DNA from 3 places in the Nonomuraea sp. NPDC051941 genome. Region 1 is predicted to be linked to each of the others. Evidence: riboswitches for the same ligand, from Rfam matches in the RefSeq annotation. Region 1 holds a riboswitch; each other region holds the start of a gene.
The links. A riboswitch is a leader RNA that binds a small molecule or an ion and turns the genes downstream of it on or off. The one in region 1 is predicted to bind thiamine pyrophosphate.
Positions count from the first base shown of each region.

Region 2: another riboswitch for thiamine pyrophosphate. It lies ahead of ACIHFD_RS25015 (purine-cytosine permease family protein); the one in region 1 lies ahead of thiO (glycine oxidase ThiO).
Region 3: another riboswitch for thiamine pyrophosphate. It lies ahead of tenA (thiaminase II); the one in region 1 lies ahead of thiO (glycine oxidase ThiO).

Region 1 covers NZ_JBIUCF010000003.1:149,632-154,860, forward strand. Annotated here, with positions in the region: gene pknB (Stk1 family PASTA domain-containing Ser/Thr kinase) at 1-1,231, opposite strand, end outside; gene ACIHFD_RS07200 (thiazole synthase) at 1,427-2,182, opposite strand; gene thiS (sulfur carrier protein ThiS) at 2,175-2,375, opposite strand; gene thiO (glycine oxidase ThiO) at 2,372-3,487, opposite strand; TPP riboswitch at 3,477-3,594, opposite strand; gene ACIHFD_RS07215 (NAD(P)/FAD-dependent oxidoreductase) at 3,648-4,817, shown strand; gene ACIHFD_RS07220 (Rv2175c family DNA-binding protein) at 4,848-5,222, shown strand; gene thiE (thiamine phosphate synthase) at 5,200-5,229, shown strand, end outside.
Region 2 covers NZ_JBIUCF010000015.1:45,279-50,507, forward strand. Annotated here, with positions in the region: gene ACIHFD_RS24995 (TenA family protein) at 1-437, shown strand, start outside; gene ACIHFD_RS25000 (Fpg/Nei family DNA glycosylase) at 484-1,362, shown strand; gene ACIHFD_RS25005 (helix-turn-helix domain-containing protein) at 1,383-1,778, shown strand; gene ACIHFD_RS25010 (rhodanese-like domain-containing protein) at 1,775-2,098, shown strand; TPP riboswitch at 2,154-2,269, shown strand; gene ACIHFD_RS25015 (purine-cytosine permease family protein) at 2,260-3,591, shown strand; gene ACIHFD_RS25020 (methylated-DNA--[protein]-cysteine S-methyltransferase) at 3,560-4,129, opposite strand; gene ACIHFD_RS25025 (PAS domain-containing sensor histidine kinase) at 4,224-5,229, shown strand, end outside.
Region 3 covers NZ_JBIUCF010000071.1:45,389-50,617, forward strand. Annotated here, with positions in the region: gene ACIHFD_RS61385 (helix-turn-helix domain-containing protein) at 1-59, opposite strand, end outside; gene ACIHFD_RS61390 (MFS transporter) at 119-1,318, shown strand; gene ACIHFD_RS61395 (hypothetical protein) at 1,448-3,562, shown strand; TPP riboswitch at 3,605-3,700, shown strand; gene tenA (thiaminase II) at 3,692-4,399, shown strand; gene ACIHFD_RS61405 (BTAD domain-containing putative transcriptional regulator) at 4,380-5,229, opposite strand, start outside.

The sequences.
Region 1 (5,229 bases):
CCTCGGTGGCGGCCGCCGGGTCGGTGCTGAGGACCAGGCCCGCGGCCATCTTCTCGTTGTTGACGCCGTCGGCCTCCTGGACCTTGAAACCGGCCGCGGCGGCGCTGCTCTTGGCCAGCGCCAGGTTCTTGCCGACCAGGTCGGGGACGGAGACCATCTCGGGCTGCGCGAAGTACCAGCCGGTCAGCCCGACCGCGACCACCATCACCCCGGCGAGCAGCACCAGGAACCAGTTGGGCTTGAACCCCGCCCGCTGCCCCTGCGGCGGCACCTCCGCCCGCGGCTGGATCAAGGTGTGGGCGGGGGCGGGCTGGGGCATCGAGGCGGCGCCGGAGGCGTTGAACACCTGCGTCTGGGCGTGGGAGGCCGGCGGGTTGGTCAGGCGCGGCAGCATCCGGTGCGCGTCGACGGCGGCCACGAGCATCGCGGTCGCGTCGGCGGGCCGCTGGTCCGGCTCGCGGGCCGTCGCCTGGGTCACCAGCGTGTCGATCAGCGCCGGCACGTCGGGGAACACCGAGGACGGCGCGGGCACGGTGTCGTGGACGTGCCGGTAGGCCACCGACATGGGCGTCGCGCCGTCGTACGGCTGCTGGCCGGTGACCAGCTCGAACAGCATGATGCCCGCGGCGTAGACGTCGCTGCGCACGTCGGCGGCGCCGGTGGTGACCTGCTCGGGCGCCATGTAGCCGATGGTGCCGATCATCACGCCGGTGCGGGTCTGGTTGGTGGCCTCGATGGCCCGGGCCAGGCCGAAGTCGACGACCTTGACCCGGCCGTCGTCGGTCATCAGGACGTTTTCCGGCTTCACGTCGCGGTGGACCATCCCGGCCTGGTGGGCCGCGCCGAGGGCGGCGAGCACCGGGATCATGATCTCGAGCGCCTCGCGGGCGGGCAGCCTGCCGCGCTCACGAAGGATGTCGCGCAGCGTCTTGCCGGGCACGTACTCCATCGACAGGTAGACGACGTCGTTGTCCGTGCCCTGGTCGAAGACGTGCACCACGTTGGGGTGTGAGAGGCGGGCAACCGACTTGGCCTCGCCGATGAACCTCCGCACGAACGCGGGGTCCTCGGCCAGTGAGCCGTGCATGACCTTCAGCGCCACCGTCCGGTCCAGGCGGACGTCCAGCGCGAGGTAGACGGTCGCCATACCGCCCCGGGCGATCCGGCTCTCGATGCGGTAGCGCCCATCGAGGAGCCGCCCGACCAGGGGGTCCGCAGTCGTCGTATCCACCCCGCTGAGTTTACGGGCGTTTTGCCACTGGGAGGGCCTCGCCGCCCGAAACCGATGCTGAGACGTTCCCGTTGGAACGTCCCAGCTCCCCACGCGTCCCTCGGGTCAGCGAGCCACCGTCACTCGGGCCGGGGGCCACCGGCACTCGGGCCGGGGAGCCGTCGGCACTCGGGGGAGGGGGCATCGGCACTCCGGTCAGGGAGTCATCGGTGAGGAGGCCTCGGCGTAGCGCCTGCGCGGGATGCGGCCCGCCAGCCGCGCCAGCCGTCCGGCCTCCACGGCCTGCTTCATGGCGGCCGCCATGAGATCGGGCCGCTGGGCCCTGGTGACCGCCGTGGCCAGCATCACGGCGGCGCAGCCCAGCTCCATCGCCAGCGCGGCGTCGCTGGCCGTGCCGATGCCCGCGTCGAGGACCACCGGCACGGAAACGGCCTCCACGATCAGCTCGATGCTGTGCGGGTTGCGGATGCCGAGACCCGAGCCGATCGGCCCGCCCAGCGGCATGACGGCCGAGCAGCCCGCCTGCTCCAGCCGCCGCGCCAGCGCCGGGTCGTCCCCGATGTACGGCAGCACCACGAACCCGTCGGCCACCAGCCGTTCGGCCGCGTCGAACGTCTCGATCGGGTCGGGCAGCAGGGTCCGCTCGTCGGAGATGACCTCGACCTTGACCCAGTTCGTGCCGAGGGCCTCCCTGGCCAGCCGCGCCGTCAGCACGGCCTCGCCCGCCGTGAAGCAGCCCGCGGTGTTGGGGAGCACCTTGATGTCCCGCTTGCGCAGCACGTCCAGGACCGAGCCGCGGGCGTTCGGGTCGAGCCGCCGGATCGCCACCGTGGTCAGCTCGGTGCCGGACGCGGCCAGCGCCTGGTCGAGCACGTCCAGCGAGGGCGCGCCGCCGGTGCCCATGATGAGCCGGGAGGAGAAGCTCTCCCCGGCGATGATCAGATCATCCACCTTGCACCGCCGTCAGAACCTCCACCCGGTCACGGTCGCTGAGCGCCGTCGTCTCCCACGAGCTCCGCGTGACCACCTCGTCGTTGACGGCCACGGCCACTCCGGTGGTGGCCGTGGTCAATGTGCGTACGGCCTGCGCCACGGTCGTGCCGTCGGCCACCTCGTGCGAGGCCCCGTTGATCATCACAATCATGAAATATCCCGAAATCTCCCGGGCGAGCACATTGCCGCGAGCTCGCCCTCCTCGCCCAGCAGGATGTCCGCCGTGAGCGGCGCCAGGAGCACGCCGCCCCGGTGGTGGCCGGTGGCCAGCGCCAGCCCCGGGGTGCCGCTCGGGCCGATGAGCGGCAGGTTGTCCGGCGTGCCCGGCCGCAGCCCGGCCACCACGTCGGAGACCTCCAGCTCGGTGATGCCCGGCACCAGCTCCCTGGCGTCGCGCAGCAGCTCGTAGAGCCCGCCCGCGGTCACCCTGGTGTCGAAGCCCATCTCCTCCTGCGTGGCCCCGACCACCAGCTCGCCGTCACCCCGGGGGACGAGGTAGACCGGCGTGCCGTGCACGGTGCCGCGGACGCACCGGGTGAGCAGCGGCTGCGGCGAACGCAACCGCATGATCTGCCCCTTGACCGGCCGGACCGGCACCTCGGCCAGCCCGGCGCTCCACGCCCCGGCCGCCAGGATCACCCGCTCCGCCCGCAGCTCGGCTCGCCGGTCGTCGCCGCCGGGCGGCTCCAGGCGTACCCCTGTGACCCGGCCGCCGTCGCGCAGCAGCTCGCCGACGCGCGCCCGTACGAGCTGGACTCCCCGCCGGTCGAGCGCGGCGAGCAGCGCCGCCGTCACGCGGCGCGGGTCCACCCAGGAATCGCCGACGGCCAGCAGCCCGCCCCGCACCGAGGGAGCCAGCATGGGCTCCAGGCGGCGGCACTCGCGGCCGGTCAGCCGCCGGACGGGGAGCTCCAGCTTCTCCAGGTACGCGGCCAGCTCGTCCAGCGCGGCCAGGTCGTCCGCCCCGAACGCCACGTCGAGCGTCCCCTCGGAGCGCAGGTCCAGGGCCTCGGGGCCGGCCAGCCCCGCGTCGGCGGCCAGCTCGGCGGCGAAGGCGGGCCAGCGGCGCAGCGACGCCACGCCGAGCCGCAGCAGCGGCACCTCCGTGTAGGTGACCTCGCTGACCGGCGCCAGCATCCCCGCCGCCGCGTGTGAGGCCCCCGAGGCGGGGGCCGGGTCCACCAGGGTGACGGGCCGCCCTTCGCGGGCCAGCCGCCAGGCCAGCGAGAGGCCGACGACCCCGCCGCCCACGATCACATCCATCCGCGCTCCCTTCGCCGGCATGATCCGGATCAGGTGTCTTGCGGTCGAAGGCCCGATGGCAGCCTTCCTCTCAGCCCGGTCACGGCCGGACTCCCGCGCGTCTTACGCCCCCAGCCTACGGCCTCGCTGCGACGCCCGGACACCGGCCCACGTTAGGGTCATGAACGTGAACGAAGTCGTGGTGGTGGGAGCGGGCCTGGCCGGAGTGCGCACCGTGGAGGCGCTGCGCGCACGCGGGTTCGGCGGGCGGATCACGCTGGTCGGCGAGGAGCGGCATCGCCCCTACGACCGTCCACCCCTGTCCAAGGCCGTGCTGTTCGGCGACGCCGACACCAGCTATGTCGACACCGACCTGGCCTCGCTCGACGTGGTGTTCCAGCCGGGGGTCAGCGCCAAGGCGCTGCGCGAGGGGGTCGTGGAGACCACCGAGGGCGAGCTCGGCTACGACGGACTGGTCATCGCCACCGGCGCCGAGCCGATCAGGCTGCTCGGCGACGGCCCGCAACACGTGCTGCGCACGCTCGACGACGCCCACGAGCTCAGGGCCATGCTCGTCCCCGGCGCCCGCGTCTCGATCATCGGCGCCGGCTGGATCGGCGCGGAGGTGGCCACCGCCGCCCGCCGCGCCGGGTGCGCGGTGACCGTGATCGAGGCCGGCCCGGCGCCGCTCGCGACGGCCGTCGGCGCCGAGATCGGGGCCCGCACCGAGCGCTGGTACGACGGCATCGACCTGCGGCTCGACACCATGGTCGACTCCGTGGACGAGGGCGGCGTGCGGCTGGTGGGCGGGGAGTTCGTGGACGCCCACGTGGTGGTCACGGGCATCGGCGTGCGCCCGGCCGTCGAATGGCTCACCGGCGCCGACATCGACCTCCACAACGGCGTCGTCGTGGACGAGCACCTGCGTGCCTCCCTGCCGAACACGGTCGCCGTCGGCGACTGCGCCGCCTGGTGGTCGCGCCGCTGGCAGACCAGGCTCAGGGTCGAGCACTGGGACACCGCGCTCAACGCCCCCGAGGTGGCCGCCGCGAGCTTGCTGGGTGAGGACGTCGCGTACGATCCCGTTCCGTACTTCTGGTCGGAACAGTTCGGGCACATGGTGCAATACGCCGGTCATCATTTGGCAGGCGAGCGCCTGATCTACCGGGGCGAGCCGGAGGGCAAGTGGTCGGCCGTCTGGCTCACGGCCGACGACGCCCTCGCCGCGGTGCTCGCCGTGGACCGGCCGCGAGACCTCGTACAGGGGCGCAGAATCATCGACGCGGGACACCGTCTCGACGCGGAACGCCTGGTAGATCCAGAAGTCCCTCTACGGGATTGTGTTGTTTGAGCAAGCACGGCATGTGGTAGTTGTGGTTTCGTGACGCTTTCTGTTGCACAGATCGACCGGGAGACCGACCAACTCGTAGACGAGTGGCTCACGCTCCCCGAAGTGGCCTCGCGCCTAGACCTTCCGATCGGGCGGGCCAAGCAACTCCTCAAGGACCACAAGCTGCTCGGCGTACGCCGGGGGGGCGGCGGGCCACAGGTGCCCGCTGTGTTCCTCGATGGAAAGGATGTGATGAAGGGCCTGCCCGGCACGCTGACCGTGTTGCTGGACGCCGGCTACGACGATGTCGAGTCGCTGCGCTGGCTCTTCACCCCTGACGAGTCCCTGCCCGGATCGCCCATCGAGGCGATCAAGGCCGGCCGTCATACCGAGGTCAAGCGGCGTGCCCAAGCCCTCGGTTTCTGAAGCCCGC
Region 2 (5,229 bases), on a different contig from region 1:
GGCTGGCCTGGCAGGCGCCCGACGGGCATCTGGGTGATCTGGTGGACCTGGCGCACACCACGTACCACGACGAGTTGAGCCTGCACAGGTCGTTGTCGGCGGAGTTCGGCGCCGATCTGGAGGGGGCGGTGAAGGGGCCGGCGTGCGCGACGTACACGGCGTTCCTGCTGGAGTCGGCGGCGTCGTATGGGGAGGGGCTGGCGGCGCTTTATCCGTGTATGTGGGGATATTCGAGTCTCGGACAGATATTGGCGGAAATTTCCCCTGCTGAGTCGAAATATCGGGCGTGGGTGGACACGTACGCGGATCCGGCCTTCGCGGCGCTCACCGCGCGGATCGCGCAGATGATCGACGAGGCCGCGCCGGACCCGGCGCGGGCCGAGGAGCTGTTCGCCGAGGGGATGGCGCACGAGCTGGCCTTCTGGAGTGTGCCGTAGCCGTCCACAGGCTGTGGACGGCCGGACGCGCACGTACCCTGGGGACATGCCGGAACTTCCCGAAGTGGAGTCGCTCACCCATTTCCTGCGCGAACGGGCCGTGGGCCGCACGGTCCTGGGGATCGACGTGGTGGCCTTCCAGGCGCTCAAGACGTTCGACCCGCCGGTGACCGCGCTCGGCGGGCTGACCATCACCGGGGTGTCGAGGCACGGCAAGTTCCTCGACCTCGACTGCGACGGCCTCCACCTGGTCATCCACCTGGCCCGGGCGGGGTGGCTGCGCTGGCGCGACGACCTGTCGGGCGCGAAGCCCGTACGTCCCGGCAAGGGCCCGCTCGCGGTACGGGTCCGGCTGGCGCCCGACGAGGAGGGCCTGGCGCCCGGGTTCGAGCTGACGGAGGCCGGGACGCAGAAGCGCCTGGCCGTCTACGTCACCAAGAACCCGGACGACGTCCCCGGCGTCGCCGCACTCGGCCCCGACCCCCTCGACGAGTCCTTCACCGTCGACGCGCTCAAGCGCATCGTGGGCGGCAACCGCACCCAGATCAAGGGGCTGCTGCGCGACCAGAAGATCATCGCCGGCATCGGGAACGCGTACTCGGACGAGGTGCTGCACGCGGCCAAGATGTCCCCGTTCAAGATCGCGGCCACGCTGACGGACGCGCAGATCGCCGACCTGCACGAGGCCATCATCACCACCCTGGGGGAGGCGGTGGAGCGGGCGCACGGGCTGGCGGCCAAGGACCTCAAGGCGGAGAAGAAGTCGGGGCTGCGGGTCCACAACCGGGCCGGGCAGCCGTGCGACGTCTGCGGCGACACGATCCGCGAGGTGTCCTTCGCGGACTCCTCGCTGCAGTACTGCCCCACCTGCCAGACCGGCGGCAAGCCCCTCGCCGACCGCCGGCTGTCCCGCCTTCTCAAGTGAGCTCGACGGAAGAAGGCACTGTGGAACCGCTCGACGACTACGACGTGCGCCAGTGGGACACGCGCGAGGACTGCGAGGTGCGCCAGATCCTCGACCGCATCGCCGACAAGTGGTCGCTGCTCGTGATCGCCCTGCTCGACTGCCAGAGCCTGCGCTTCACCCAGCTCCGCCGCGAGATCGACGGCGTCAGCCAGCGCATGCTCAGCGTGACCCTGCGCCAGCTGGAGCGCGACGGCCTGGTCAGCCGCACGGTGCACCCCGTCGTGCCGCCCAGGGTGGACTACGCGCTCACGCCGCTCGGCCGTACGCTGCACGAGACCATCAAGTCGCTGGTCACCTGGACGGAGACGCACCAGGAGGAGATCGCCGCGGCGCGTGCGGCCTACGACGCCAGGCGCGAGATGATGGAGTCATGACCGTTCCTGAGATCGAGGCCAGTGCCGTTCCGGCAGACGCTTACCTGCTCGACGTCCGTGAGCAGGACGAATGGGTCGCGGGGCACGCCCCGGAGGCCGTGCACATCCCCATGACCCAGATACAGGGGCGGGTCGACGAGGTGCCCGGCGACCGCACGGTCTACGTCGTCTGCCGGGTGGGCGGCCGGTCCCTGCAGGTCGCGGCCTGGCTCAACCAGCTCGGGCGCGACGCCGTCAACGTCGGCGGCGGCATGCAGTCGTGGGAGTTCGCGAGCCGCCCGATGGTCAGCGAGACCGGGCAGCAGCCGTTCGTGGCGTAAAAAGGCCCCACTGTGGCGGTTTCGCCGTCGCTGAGGCATGATGAGGGCGCCAACTGCAGATTGTCGCGGGAGCTCGGGGTGCGCCGGGCTGAGAGGGCAGCCATAGATCCGCTGCCGACCGCCTGAACCTGTCCGGGTAATGCCGGCGTAGGGAGTGTGCGATGACGCATGTCGTCGACGAAGTTCCGCTGACTCTTGAAGGCAGGCCGCCGAAGACCCTGGGCGTGCTCGATCAGGGCGCGCTCTGGGCGAATCTCGGAGTCAGCCTCCTGGGCTTCTCCGGCGCGTTGCTCCTGCTCAACCCCCTGTCCGACGCTCCCCTCAGCCTGACCGCCGCGCTCCTGGCGACCGTGGTCGGCAGCCTGATCGGCACCGCCATGGTGGGCCTGTCCGCCGTCCCCGGCACCCAGACGGGGCAGCCCGCGATGGTGCTGCTGCGGGGCCTGTTCGGGGCGCGGATCTCGTACGTCCCCACGGTGCTGAACATCGTCCAGATGCTCGGCTGGGCCGCGTTCGAGCTGTGGGTGATCGCCAAGGCGGCCAGCGCGATCTTCGGCGCCGTGCCGTACCAGGTGTGGGTGATCGCGGCGGGGGTGCTGACCACCGCGCTCACGATCTGGCCGCTCGGGTCCGTCAGGCTGCTGCGGCGGTACGTCACCATCGGCGTGATCGTGTCGATGGTGTGGTTCGCCTGGTTCTTTCTCACCAGGGCGCCCGCGCACACCGGCGGGTCCTGGACGGCCTTCGCGCCCGCCGTGGACTACGTGATCGCGCTGTCGGTGTCGTGGGTGCCGATGGCGGCCGACTTCGCCCGGCACTCCAGGTCGAGCAGGGCCGCGTTCACCGGCGTGGTCGGCGGCTACACGCTGGCACAGGTCGCCTGCCTGGGCCTGGGCGTGTTCGCGGTGGCCATGGCGGGGGCCGACAAGGTGGCGGCCGACGGGACGTCGGTGTTCGGCGCGTTCGTGGCGGTGCCGCTGGGCGCGCTGTTCTTCGCGATCCTGGTGCTGCGCGAGACCGACCAGTCGTTCGCCAACGTCTACTCCACCACGGTCTCGCTGCAGAACCTGATGCCGCGGGTGGACCGGCGCGTCTTCTCCGTCGCCATCGGCGTGCTGAGCGTGGCGATCGCCCTGGTCGTGGACGTCAACTCGTACGGGGCGTTCCTCGGGGTGATCGGGGCGGTGTTCGTGCCGATGTTCGCGGTGCTGGCCGTGGACTACTTCGTGCTCGGCGGCTCGCGGAGCTGGAACACCGCGGAGAACGCGCCCTCGCGCTGGTCGAGGCTGGTGCCGTGGGCCCTCGGCTTCGTGGCGTACTGGCTGACGACCTCCGCGCCCACGCTCAAGCCATGGGACGGCTTCTGGCAGGGGGTCCGCGACGCCATCGGCTTCACCCGGCAGCCGTGGATGAACGGGGCGCTCGGCGCGGCCGTCGTCGCCGTGCTTGTCACCCTGCTGATCAGCTGGTCGACGCGCGCCTTTCGACGTTGAGCAGGTGCTGCTTGGCGGCCACGCCGCCCGCGTAGTCGCCGAGCGCGCCGTCCTCACGCACCACCCGGTGGCACGGCACGATCACGCACACGGGGTTGGAGGCCAGCGCGTTGCCGATCGCCCGCAGCGCGCGCGGCCTGCCGATGCTCGCGCCGATCTCCTCCAGCGTCGTGGTGGTGCCGTACCGGACCGCCATCGTCTTCTGCAGCACCGTGCGGGCGAAGGACGTCGCCAGCGCCAGGTCGACGGGCGTGGTGAACGCGCGCAGGCGGCCGGAGAAGTAGGCGTCCAGCTCCCTGCGCACCGGGTCGAGCCGGCGCGGATCCGGCCCGATGAACCTGCCCACGTGCCTCGTGAGCAGCTCGTACACGGCGTTTTCCGGCTCGAAGCTGCACGCCGCGATGCCCTTGCCGGTGACCGCGAGCATCAGCCTGCCGACGGCCCCGTCATAGGGGCCGAACGCGATGTCAGGAGGCGCCTCACCTCGATAGGTGCTGGAGGTCACGCGCAACAGGGCATCGAGATCGTTGCTCGACATGCCGCCAGCCTCCCCGCCGCCGAGAATCACCGTGACCGCAGCGTATCGGACGGATCGCCCGACGCACTCACCACGCCACGTGCACTATGGAGGAGTGGGGGACGAATGGGCCGGTAGTGACGACGAAATAGCTCGCGCTGCCCTCGCCGGTTCGCCCAACGCCGTCGTGGTCGTCGACCGTGATCAGAGCGTACTGGTCTGGAACGAGGCGGCCGAACGGCTGTTCGGGTGGACGGCGGAGGAGATGCTCGGGCGCCGGGCGCCGATCGTGCCGGGCGAGCTGACCGCCGAGCACAACGCCGTGCTCGAACGCGTGCGCACCGGCGGCCAGGTCTCGGTCCGCACCAAGCGCCTACGCGACGACGGGACCGTGCTCGACGTGCGCGTCGACATCAGCGCGCTGCGCCTGGGCAGCTCCGTGGCCGGGTACGTCTGCGTGCACCACCTCGCGCGGGCCGACCAGGTGGCCAAGGACCGCATGGCGCGCCGGGCCAGGCTGGTGCGCCGGCTCACCGACGTGGTCGGCGACATCAACTCCGAGCTGGAGCTGTCGGCCGTGCTCGACCGGATCTCGGCCAGCCTCACGGAGCTCACCGGGGCGGACGCGGGCGGGTTCGTGCTGATCGAGGGTGAACGGTTACGGCTGGTCAGCACGTACCAGCTCCCGGAGGCCATCAGGGGCACCACCACGGACCTGCGCACGAGCCTCGTCGACAAGCTCTTACGCACCGGCAAGACCGTCATGCTGGAGTCGAACGGGCTCGAGGATCTGGTCTGGGCCCGGCTGAAGGGGCTGCACACGATCGCACTGGGCCTTGCCGCGGTCGGAGGGCGCCCGTACGGGGCCCTGTACGCGCTGTTCGCCCAGAGCACACCCGGACACCTCGAACTGGAGCTGCTGGAGCTCCTGGCCGGTCACGCGGGCATCGCCGTCGGCAACGCGGTGGCCTACCAGGAGGCGGTGCGGCAGCGGGCGCACGAGCAGGCCGTCTTCGACGCCAGCGCCGACGGCATCGCCGTGCTCGACGGATCGGGGCGGGTCGTCCGGTGGAACCCGGCCGCCGCCGAGCTCACCGCGTTCCCGGCCGACGCCGTCATCG
Region 3 (5,229 bases), on a different contig from region 1:
GAGATCGCGAACCTGGTGGCCACCAGGTCCTGCGGGGTGACCTCGATTCTTACGGGCACCTTTCGGTTATATCCGAAAGAGTCGCCAGCTCGCCGGTCCGGTCCGCACCATCGTGGACGTGAATGGGGCGACGTTCGGCGAGGTGTTCGCCGTCAAGGAGTTCCGGGTCCTGTTCGGCAGCTTCGCGCTGCTGGTCGGCGGGGACTCGATCAAGATGCTGGCTTTGTCCGTGCTGGTCTATGAGCGGACCGGCTCGGCCGGCCTGTCGGCCGCCGCGTACATGGCCGGCTGGCTGCCGTTCATCGTGGGCGGGCTGTTGCTGCTCTCGCTGGCCGACCGGCTGCCGCCGCGGGCGCTGATGGTGGCCGGCGAGGTGGTCAGGGCGGTGACGTGCCTGCTGCTGGCCTACGCGGGGTTGCCGGTCTGGGCGATGCTGGCGCTGGTGCTGGTCACGGGGCTGTTCACGCCGGTCTTCTTCGCCGCGCGGGCGGCGATGCTGCCCGACGTGCTGCCCGGCGACGCGTTCGTGCTCGGGCGGTCGGTCCTGAACGTGGCCTCCGCGAGCGCGCAGATCGCCGGGCTGGCGGCCGGGGGCGCGTTCCTGGCCGTCGCCGGGCCCTCGGGGGCGCTGGCCACGACCGCGGGCCTGGCCGCGGTGGCCGCCGTGGTGCTGCGGGCCGGACTGCCGTACCGGCCCGCCCGGGGCACGGCGCGGGCGGGCGCGGTGCGCCAGACGCTGCGGGTCAACCGGCGGCTGCTGGCCGATGGGCGGGTGCGGGGGCTGCTGCTGGCGGGGTGGCTGCCGTGCGTGTTCCTGGCCGGGGCCGAGGCCATGGTCGTGCCCTATCTGGGCGGGCAGGGGCAGGCCGGGGTGGTGCTCGCGGCGGCGGCCGGCGGGATGGCGGTGGGGGAGTTCGCGGTGGGCAGGTTCGCCGCGCCGGGGCTGCGCGAGCGGCTGTCGTTTCCGCTGGCGGTGCTGCTCGGCGTGCCCTGGGTGGGGTTCGCGCTCGGGCCGGGGATGGCGTGGGCCGCCATGCTGGCCGCGGTGGCGACCGCGGGGCTGTCGTACCAGCTGGGGTTGCAGCGGCGGTTCGTGGAGTCGGTGCCCGAGGAGGTGCGGGGGCAGGCGTTCGGGCTGCAGTCGTCCGGGCTGATGACGGGGCAGGCGGCCGGGGCGGCGCTGGTCGGGGCGCTCGGAGAGGTGATCGCGCCCGGGCCCGCGATCGCGGTGGCGGGCGGTGCCGGGGTCCTGGTCGCGCTGGCGCTGGCGGGCGTGCTGCGCCCGGGCGGTACGCGCGAAGCGGCCCCCCACCTCTGACCGGCCGTTGAGCGCGCGGCGGGCCCGGCTGCCGAGCTCGCGCAGCCCCGCCGCTGACCGGCCGCACCCTCGGCACGGGCGCGGAAAACCCCCCGCGATCGGGCGTGTCCCGGCTATATGGTGCCGTTCGTGGACACTCTGGAAAGCCTCGTCATCGCCCGGCGGCTGCGCGTGCCCATCGGCGCCGCGCCCGCCGGATCCGGGTCCGGCTGGGGGGAGACCGCCGCCCGCCAGCTCGACGCGGCGCTGCTCAGCGTCGGCTTCACGTGCTCGGCCGCGCTGCTCGAGCGGCTGTCCGGGCTGCGCGGCGAGACCGTGGTCGACCTCGGCGTCCGCATCCTTGCCGCCGTCCGCACGCTCGTGGGTGATCACGTCCGGCACAACGCGTACTTCCTCGACTTCCCCAAGAACGTGCCTGACACCCTGGAGTTCTGGGCCGGGCTGCTGCGCGAGGCCCTGCTCGACCCGGTCGCCGCCGCCCGCGTCGAGACCTCGGCGCTCAACCTGCTCTCCCTGCCTGGCTACGGCCGTTACCAACATACCTACGCCGACCTGCTGGCCGCGCACGCCGAGCTGATCCCGCTGGCCGGGGACCGGGTGACCGTGCTGGAGCTGGGCGGGAGCCTGGAGTCGGAGGCGCGGGAGCTCTACTTCTCGCTGGCGGGCTCCGAGGTGCCCCTGGCCGCCGAGGACCTGGCCGCGCTGCGCCTGCTGGCCGGGTTCTGCGCCGACGAGCCCGAGCGCGTCCCCGTGCGCGAGAACCGCGCGATCGTCAACGAGGTCCGGCTGGCCGAGGGCCGGCCGCTGCTGGTCGACACCGTGACCGACGTGCTCCGGCTCGCCTGCGGCTGCTCCGGCGGCGATGTCGCGCTGGCCGAGCCCACCAGGTTCCGCTCGTTCCGCCGGGCCGAGCGCCGCGCCCTGCTGGGAGCCCTGGACGCGGTCGCCTCCCCGGCCAGGCTCGGCGACGTGCCGCGCCACCGGGAGGAGTGGAAGCGGCTCGGCGAACGGCTGCACCCCCACGAGTACCCGCAGTTCCCGCGCGCCCGGGCCGTCTTCGAAACCGCCAGGGGCACGCGCCCGGCCCCGAGCCTGGACGGCCGGGTCGAGACCGCCCTGTCGGCGGGCCGCACCGCCGAGGCGGTGAAGCTGCTGGAGCAGGCCCCCGGCGCGCTGCTGCGCCGCCTCGACCACCTGCTGCGGATCGGCCTGTCCACGTCGGCCGTGCTGGATGCCGCGGAAGGGGCCGCCTCGGGCGCCTCCGGCCGCGTCCTGCTGTCGCTGCGGGAGCATCTGCAGAACCGGCTCGCCCCCGTCGCGGGCCGCGTCTTCGTCAACCGGCAGGGCAGGGCGTGGGCGGCCCCCGACTCCCGCTCGCCGCTGGAGGAGGAGGCCCTGGCGCGGGCGCTGGCCATCCTGGACGAGGAGATCGCCCGCCGCCTCCCCGACCCCGGCGAGCTGATCGTCGACCCCGACGTGCTCGACGTCGCCCTGCCGCTGTCCGGCAAGGCCGTCGTGCCCGGGCTGGGCCTGCTGCCCCGGGGCTCGGTGTCGGCGGTGGACGGCGAACTGCTCAGGTTCTTCGTCCACTGGCGCGAGGCCCGGCAGCGCACCGACTACGACCTGTCCGCGCTCATGCTCGACGCCTCCTACGACGACCCGACGCACATTTCCTGGACGAACTACACCAACGACTTCGCCCACTACTCCGGCGACCTCACCGAGGCGCCCGAAGGCGCGTCCGAGTTCATCGACATCCGGCTCGCCGCCGCGACCCAGCCGATCATCATCCCGCAGGTGAACATCTACGACGGGGAAGCGTTCGACGAGGCCGCCGAGGCGTTCTTCGGCTACATGACCAGGGACGCCGCGCAGGAAGGCAGGCCGTTCGAGCCGCGTACCGTGCGCATGAAGTCGGACCTGCGCGGCTCCGGCCGGATCGCCTTGCCGCTCGTCTTCCTGCGCGGCGCCGACGGCGGCTGGCTGGTGAAGTGGCTGCACCTCTACCTGAAGGGCCACCCCGGCTTCAACCAGGTGGAGGGCAACCGCGTCAGCGCCTCCCTGCTGGTGCGCTCCATCGTCGAACGCGACTTCCTGCGCGTCCGCTACCTGGCCGACCTGCTGCGCGCGAAGAGCACGCCGGCCGGGCCCACCACCTACATCGGGCTGGAGGCGCCGACCGGCCTCCCGGAGGGGGCGCGGGTCTACACCCCGGGCACGCTGCACGAGCTGATCCCCGCCTGACACGACCGGCCGCACGACCGGGCCGGGCCTTCTGCTAGCGTTGGCCGTGACGCGGGGTGCCCGGGCTGCCGGGCTGAGATCACACCCGTCGAACCTGATCTAGTTCGCACTAGCGAAGGGACGTCATCGGTGACCTTCTGTGAGAAAATCTGGGCGCGCACGGCCACGCTGCTCGAGGCGATCCACGACCACCCGTTCAACGCCGCGCTCGGCGACGGCACCCTCGATCGCGAGCGATTCGCGTTCTACCTGGTCCAGGACGGGCGCTACCTGGTGGCCTACGCCAAGGTCCTCGCGACCGCCTCGGCCCGCGCCGGCTCCCCGGCCGACGCCGCGTTCTTCGCGCAGAGCGCGCACACGGCGCTCGTCGTCGAGCGGGCCCTGCACACCGGCTATCTGGAGGAGTTCGGGCTGACGGCCGGCGAGACGGCGGCCGTCGCCACCTCGCCGACCTGCCTGGCCTACTCCTCCTACCTCCAGGCCACGGCCCTGGCCGCCCCGTTGCCCGTGCTCGCCGCCGCCGTGCTGCCGTGCTTCTGGGTCTACCAGGACGTCGGCGCGGCGCTGCTCGAACGTACGGCGGGCGCGGCCGACCACCCGTACCGGACCTGGATCGGCACCTACTCCGACCCCGCCTTCGCCGCCTCGGTGGAGCAGGCCAAGGCCATCACCGACCGGCTGGCCGAGAGCGCCGACCCCGAGACGCGCCGGGCGATGGACGAGGCGTTCTGCCGGGCCACCGAGTACGAGTGGATGTTCTGGGACAGCGCCTGGCGCCTGGAGACCTGGCCCACGGGACAATGGCTCCGGCCGCAGCTCACGCGAACGACTCGCTGAGCTCCCTGCGCAGCTCACGGGCCTGATGGAGGTAATGGGTGGCCAGCGCGGTGCGGCCGGACGAGCGGTACAGCTCGCCGAGCGTCTGGTACGTGTCCGCCTCCCCGCTGCGGTCCCCCAGTTGCTGGAAGATCACCAGGGAGCGCTCCAACTGGTCGGAGCCGTCCGAACGGTCGCCCCTGGCCACCTGGAGCCCGCCCAGGTTCCGCATGGCGTACGCGCCGCAGTGGCGGTCGCCGAGCGCCTCGAAGATGCCCAGCGCGTGCCCCTGGTAGCGCATGGCCCGGTCCGACTGGGCGAACAGGTCGTACATGCGGCCGAGCTGCATCGACACGCAGCCCTCGCGGTGGGCGTCGCCGAGCTCCTCGGCCAGCCGCAGCGCGTCCCCCAGCCACCGGGACGCCTGCTGCAGGTCCCGCAGCGACAGGTAGACGCGCCCGATCGCCTGCCGCGCGTACGCCTCGCCGCTGCGGTCGCCGATGGCCAGGAACATGGCCAGCGCCTGCCGAAAGGACGCGAGCGCCTTGAGATGCCGGTTGGAGAACTGGCTGACCGCCGCCAGCCCGCAGATCGAGATGGCCTCGCTCCGCGTGTCGCCCAGCTCGTGGAAGATGGCGCGGGCCCGCCTGAACATGTCCTCGGCCTCGGCGTACCGGTCCTGGTAGAGGCAGACCTGGGCCAGGCCGCGCAGCATGGCGGCCTCCCCGAGGCGGTCGCCGGCCGCGCGGGCGCTGTCGAGGGCGAGGCGGTGCGTCAGCTGCCACTCGTCCAGGAGGCAGTGCAGGTCGAAGTACGGGACCAGGGTGGCGGCCAGTCCCCACGCCGACTGG